Regions from separate parts of the Micromonospora sp. NPDC049275 genome, predicted to be linked through region 1. Evidence: predicted binding sites of a transcription regulator. Region 1 holds the regulator's gene; the other holds the start of a gene.

The links. Region 1 encodes HspR, which represses chaperone genes until heat shock. Its sites were predicted from a motif close to TTGAGTNNNNNNNACTCAA; they were not measured.
Region 2: a site for HspR is predicted at 1,705-1,723, ahead of lon (endopeptidase La). Genes of this name have one in related genera too.

What each region holds. Positions count from the first base shown of each region.
Region 1 covers NZ_JBICSN010000001.1:810,059-813,462, forward strand. The annotation lists gene ACGFIE_RS03850 (cation:proton antiporter) at 1-871, shown strand, start outside; gene ACGFIE_RS03855 (hypothetical protein) at 1,079-1,510, shown strand; gene ACGFIE_RS03860 (hypothetical protein) at 1,658-1,846, opposite strand; gene ACGFIE_RS03865 (heat shock protein transcriptional repressor HspR) at 1,967-2,407, opposite strand; gene dnaJ (molecular chaperone DnaJ) at 2,438-3,404, opposite strand, start outside.
Region 2 covers NZ_JBICSN010000002.1:531,164-534,567, forward strand. The annotation lists gene ACGFIE_RS07830 (hypothetical protein) at 1-417, shown strand, start outside; gene ACGFIE_RS07835 (Lsr2 family protein) at 527-874, opposite strand; gene ACGFIE_RS07840 (response regulator) at 1,032-1,640, opposite strand; gene lon (endopeptidase La) at 1,747-3,404, shown strand, end outside.

The DNA of each region.
Region 1 (3,404 bases):
CTGGAACTGGGTGGCCGCCCTGGTGCTCGGCGGCATCACCTGGGTCTCCTCGTCCGGGGTCATCGCCAAGGTCCTCGCCGACCTGGGTCGGCTCGGTAACCGGGAGACCCCGGTGATCCTCTCGGTGCTGGTGATCGAGGACCTGGCGATGGCGCTCTACCTGCCGCTGGTCACCGCCGTCCTGGCCGGCACCGGCCTGCTCGGCGGCGGCATCGCGCTCACCGTCGCGGTGGGCACGGTGCTGATCGTGCTCGTGGTCGCCATCCGGTACGGCCACCTCATCTCGTCCGCCCTGTCGGCGAAGGACCCGGAGGCGCTGCTCCTCGGCGTACTCGGCCTGACCCTGCTGATCGCCGGCCTCGCCGCGTCGCTCCAGGTGTCGGCGGCGGTCGGCGCGTTCCTGGTCGGCATCGCCCTCTCCGGCCCGGTGGCGCACCACGCCACCGAGTTGCTCTCGCCCCTGCGGGACCTGTTCGCGGCGGTGTTCTTCGTCTTCTTCGGCCTGACCACCGACCCGCAGGACATTCCGCCGGTGCTGCTGCCGGCGCTCGCGCTGGCCGTTGTCACCATGGCGACGAAGACGCTCACCGGTTACCTCGCGGCCCGCCGGGTCGGTATCGCCGAACCCGGTCGCTGGCGGGCCGGCCTGGCGCTCGTACCCCGAGGGGAGTTCTCGATCGTCATCGCCGGCCTCGCGGTCGCGGCCGGCAGCGTCGAGCCGCGGTTGGCCGCGCTCGCCGCGACGTACGTCCTGATCACCGTGGTGACCGGGCCGATCCTGGCGCGGCTGCCGGACTTCCCGTGGTTCAAGCGGTGGCTGCGCAACCGCGCGGCGGCCCAGCGGCGGGACCCGGTGCCGATCCACGACTGACGCGCACCGCCGCTGCCGTACCCTTCGGCGCGGCAGCGGTGGTGGCCAGGACACCCGAACGGGCGTTCGGGCCGCCCCGGCCGGCGGATGCCGAATTGCTCCCTGCGGGTACTACCGCAGCAACCGGCGGCGGGTTACCGTTTCGCCCCAGCAGCCACGGTCCGCAGGCAGCGTTGCCAGACGCGGGCGAGAGCGGAAGGTTGGCCGGTGAGCGTGCAGGAGTCGACGTTCCACGGCTTTGCCAACCCCGTCGATCCGACGCCGGCGGAGTTGCGAGCCTGGGCGTTCCAGCCCGATTCGGTGCCGTTGGCTTCCATGCCACCCGACTGGGACCTGCTGGTCTCCGGCGACCGCCTGGTGCTGACGCTCTTCGAGCTGGCCATGGACCCGACCTGCCCCGCGCGGCGCTTCGCGCTGCACTGCCTCTACATCTACGCCGCGGACGGCATCCGGACGAACTTCCGCGCCCACCCCAAGCGCCGCTTCCGCAAGCTGGTCGAGCAGGCCGAGCGCGACGGCGACGAGCTGATGAGGATCTGGGCGCACAACGGCCGCGTGCTGCTGGCCCGACCGGATCTCTTCGTCTATCGGGACTGGTGCGAGGGCGGCCTGGTCCGCGAAAACCGCCGCCTCGGCTGAGATCCCATCCGAACACTCTTGGTCAACTCGCCTTCCCGGAAATCGGGCTTTCCCGCTTAGTCGAACACGACTTCCAGGAAACCGAGTGGATCAAGGCGAACGGGCCGGGACCCCCCGTGGGTCCCGGCCCGCACGTCGGCTACCGGATCAGTCCTGCTTGCGCTCGGTCTCGGCTCGACGATGGTCGCCGTCGGACTCCTCGGCGAATCGCCCCTCGATGATCCGATCCCGGAAACTTCCCTCGGTCACCCTGTCGAACTTCTCCCGGACGGTGTCGGCCAGGTCTTCCAGCCGGTCCTCCGTCTGCTGGGCCACTTTCTTCGCCGGCTCCGCCATCGCTCCCCCAACCGCGCCGATAGGCCCGAATTAAGGCGATAGGACCCGTATCGACAGGCTAACGGAAGCGGCCTGGCCCGCGCCGGAAAATCCGGCACGGGCCAGGCCGAGGAAACAGGGTCAGCGATCGGGCGTACGGCGGGGACGCCAGACCACCAGCGCCGTGGACGTGCGGTTGGTCGGCACCAGATCCCGGCCCGGGAAGCGGGCCAGCGACTCCAGCTCGGCCACCCGGCGGTACGCGGCGTCCAGCTCCGCCTCCAGCCGCGCGACCCGCTGCTGCGCCTGCTCCAGCAACCGCTCCAGCCCGATGATCCGCTTGACGCCGGCCAGGTTGATCCCGTCGTCCTGGCTGAGGCGCTGCACCTCGCGCAGCAGCACCACGTCCCGGACGCTGTACCGGCGGCCACCGCCGGCCGCCCGGCCCGGCTGCACCAGCCCCAACCGGTCGTACTGGCGCAGGGTCTGCGGGTGCATCCCCGCCATCCGTGCCGCCACCGAGATCATGAGCACCTTGGCCTCGTAGGCAGGGTCACCCGAACCGAGGAACTCGCCCGACATCCCGCTCACCTCCGCGTCCATCCCACCGGACTAACCGACCCGACGCACCCGGGCGTCGAGATGTTCCCGCGCCGCCGGCGGGCTCTGCTCGGCGAACGCCTCAAGCGCCGCCCGCGCCTCGTCGGACAGCCGGGCCGGCACCACCACGTCCAGGGTGACCAGCAGGTCACCGGCCTGCCCGTCGCGACGGACCACACCCTTGCCCCGGGCCCGCAGCACCCGCCCGCTGGGCGTGCCCGGCGGAACCCGCAACGTCACCGCGCCGTCGAGCGTGGGTACCCGCAGGTCCGTGCCGAGCACGGCCTCCGCGTAGGTCACCGGCACCGTCAACGTCAGGTCGTCTCCGGTACGCCCGAACAGCTCGTCCGGCCGGACCTTGACGTGCACGAACAGGTCGCCGGCCGGGCCACCACGCTCGCCCGGCTCACCGCGCCCGGCCAGCCTGATGCGCTGACCGTCGGCCACACCGGCCGGGAAGCGCACGTTCATCGTGCGGGTCTTGGTGACCCCGCCGCTGCCGTGGCACTCCGGGCACTTCTCCTCCACCACGGTGCCGACGCCCTGGCAGTTGCCGCACGGCTCGGAGAAGCTGAACGACCCCTGGTTGCGGGTGGTGACCCCGGCGCCGTGACAGACCGGGCAGGTACGCGGCTGGGTGCCGGGCTTGGCGCCGTTGCCGTGGCAGGTGTCGCAGACGCCGGGAGCGCGCAACGTCAGTGGCAGGGTCACCCCGCGCACCGCGTCACCGAAGTCGAGTGCCACCTCGGTCTCCACGTCCCGGCCGCGCGCCGGACCACGAGGAGCGGCCTGCCCACCGGCCTGCCCGCCCGAGAAGATCGAGCTGAACAGGTCCTGGAAGCCGGCCCCGCCGAAGCGGCGGTCACCGCCACCGGCAGCACCGCCGCCGAACAGGTCGGAGACGTCGAACGGCATCCCGCCCGGCTGGCCGCCCGCCCGGGCGTTGCGCCGGAACGCGCCCGAGCCGAACAGCGACCGC
Region 2 (3,404 bases), on a different contig from region 1:
CTGATCACCCAGTTCCCGCAGCAGGTCGGTCGCAACCAGCCCTTCACCCTGCGGGTCAGCACCAAGAACCTGGTTCGTGACCGCTTCCTCGCGGCCGGTCAGGGCGGGTACTACGTGGAGAGTTCGCTGCTCAACGCCCAGGGCCTGGTCCGGGGTCACTTCCACACCGCCTGCCGGATGCTGGACAGCCTGACCGCGCCGCCGGAGCCGCAGGAGGTGCCGGCGTTCTTCGTCGCCACCGAGGACGGCCGCGGTGGCGCCCAGCCGGACGAGGTGACCATCCAGATTCCGGGCCTGCCGGAGTCGGGTACGGCGCAGTGCTCGGTCTGGGCCGGTGACGGCTCGCACCGTCTGCCGATGATGGAGCGGGCGAACCAGACCCCTGCCTTCGACTCGATCCGCATCAACGTGAACTGATTCGACAGTCGGCCGGCCAGTCAGGGCGAACAGCCCCGGCTGGCCGGCCGCGCACACAGCGACGGGGTCCCACCGGAAACGGTGGGACCCCGTCACTGTGTGCCGCGTGTCAGCGACTCTTGTACGCCTCGACGACCTCGACCGGGATCCGGCCCCGCTCGGAAATCTTGTAGCCGTTCTTGACGGCCCATTCGCGGATCGCCCGGTTCTGCTCGCGGTCCATTCCGGCGCCGCTGGGGCGCCCCGGCCGCCGAACTGTCCGCGTGTTCTCCACCGGACCTCGACCGATCCGCCGACCCGCATTGATGTACGGGTCCAGAGCCTTACGCAGGACGCCGGCATTCTCGTCCGAGACGTCGATCGTGTAGGCCACGCCGTCGAGACTGAACTCGACCGTCCGGTCGGCCTTCCCGCCGTCGAGGTCGTCGGTCAGCACCGTGATTACTTTTCTCGCCATTGCCGATTACTCCCTGTAGGTGGCGGGATGTGTCCAAAGTCTGACCTATCAACCGGGTAATCCGCAACAATACGCGTCCCATTCATTTCGGCGCGTCGCGATTGCATGGCGTACAAAACCGTGAACCGCCGCGGAATCGCAGGCCTCGGGGGCCGCGTCAATCGGTAAGCAGGCCGGCGTGTCCGGCGATGGCCGCCGCCTCCGCGCGGTTGGAAACCCGCAGCTTGCGCAGCAGCGCCGCGGTCATCCGTTTCACGGTCCGTTCCGATACGTGCAGTTCCTCGGCGACGTCGACGGTGCTGCGACCGGCGGCGATCGCCCGCAGCAGGCGACGCTCCTCGGCGTCCAGGTCGACAGACGCGGCGCGGGCGGGGCCCAGCAGGGCGCGCAGTAACTCCGCGGGCAGCACCGCCCAGCCGTCGAGGATGGCGAGCAACGGGGGCAGCAGCTCCTCCGGTTCGCTTGTCTTCGGCAGGAACCCCTCGGCGCCGGCCCGCAACGCCTCGAGCGCCGGTGCCGGGTCGGTGGAACCGGACATGGCGACCACCCGTACGCGTGGAGTGGTCCGCCGGATGGCCGCCACCGCGCGGATCCCGCCGGGTGGTGGCATGTGCAGGTCGACGAGCGCCAGGTCGGGGTGACAGCGGCTGACCAGGGCGGCGGCCGCGGCGGCGTCGCCGGTCGAGCCGACCACCTCGGCGCGTCCGTCGGTGGTCACCGGAAGCAGCAGCTCGAGGCCGCGGACGAAGAGGGGGTGGTCGTCCACGACAGCGGCCAGCGCCGAGCAGTGGTCTGGGTCACACCTCGGAACAAGGGGAACGCTTTGTTACTTGAGTGAGACACGCTCAACTCAACGCGATAGCAGGTGTTCGATGGCAACTCTTCCGGTACTTCCCCTGACCGACGCCGTGCTGCTGCCCGGCATGGTGATCCCGGTGACCCTCGACCCGACCACCCAGGCCGCCATCGACGCGGCACGGACGACCGGCGACCGCAAGCTGCTGGCCGTGCCGCGCATCGACGGCGAGTACGGCCCGGTCGGCGTGGTCGCCACCATCGAGAAGGTCGGCCGGCTGCCCGACGGTGAGCCCGCCGCCGTGGTCCGTGGCCTGTCCCGGGCCCGGATCGGCTCCGGCGTGCCCGGCCCCGGCGCGGCCCTCTGGGTCGAGGCGACCGAACTCGACGAACCCGCTCCCGCCGGCAAGGCCCGGGAACTCGCCCGCGAGTACCGCGCCCTGGTGACCTCCGTGCTCCAGCAGCGCGGCGCCTGGCAGGTCATCGACGCGGTGGAGCGGATGACCGACCTGTCCGAGCTGGCCGACTCGGCCGGCTACGCGCCCTGGTTGACCCTGGAGCAGAAGACCGAGCTGCTCGCCGCGCCGGACGTCACCGCCCGGCTGGAGCTGCTGGTCGGCTGGGTGAAGGACCACCTGGCCGAGCAGGAGGTCACCGAGCAGATCAACAGCGACGTCCGCGAGGGCCTGGAGAAGTCGCAGCGGGAGTTCCTGCTGCGCCAGCAGCTCGCCGCCATCCGTAAGGAGCTGGGCGAGGACGAGCCGGACGGCTCGGCCGACTACCGCTCCCGGGTCGAGAGCGCCGAGCTGCCGGACAAGGTCCGCGAGGCGGCGATGCGCGAGGTCGGCAAGCTGGAGCGGGCCAGTGACGCCTCACCGGAGGCCGGCTGGATCCGCACCTGGCTGGACACCGTGCTGGAAATGCCGTGGGGTACGCGTACCCAGGACAACACCGACCTGGCCGCGGCCCGGGCGGTGCTCGACGCCGACCACGCCGGCCTGGCCGACGTGAAGGACCGCATCCTGGAGTACCTGGCCGTGCGCAACCGCCGGGCCGAGCGCAACCTCGGCGTGGTCGGCGGTCGCGGCTCCGGCGCGGTGCTGGCTCTCGCCGGCCCTCCCGGGGTCGGCAAGACCAGCCTGGGCGAGTCCGTGGCTCGGGCGCTCGGGCGCAACTTCGTCCGGGTGTCGCTCGGCGGCGTCCGCGACGAGGCGGAGATCCGCGGGCACCGGCGCACCTACGTGGGCGCGCTGCCCGGTCGGATCGTGCGCGCGCTGCGTGAGGCCGGTTCGATGAACCCGGTCGTGCTCCTCGACGAGGTGGACAAGCTGGCCGCCGGTTACGCGGGCGACCCGGCCGCCGCCCTGCTGGAGGTGCTCGACCCGGCGCAGAACCACACCTTCCGGGATCACTACCTGGAGGTCGACCTGGACCTGTCCGACGTGCTGTTCCTGGCCACCGCCAACGTGGTGGAGTCCATCCCCGGCCCGCTGCTGGACCGGATGGAGCTGGTCACCCTGGACGGCTACACCGAGGACGAGAAGGTCGCCATCGCCCGTGACCACCTGCTGCCCCGGCAGCGGGAGCGGGCCGGTCTGACCGCCGACGAGGTGGAGATCGCCGACGAGGCGTTGGCGCTGATCGCGGGGGAGTACACCCGGGAGGCCGGTGTCCGGCAGCTCGAACGGGGCCTGGCCAAGATCCTGCGCAAGGTGGCGGTGACGCTGGCGACCGA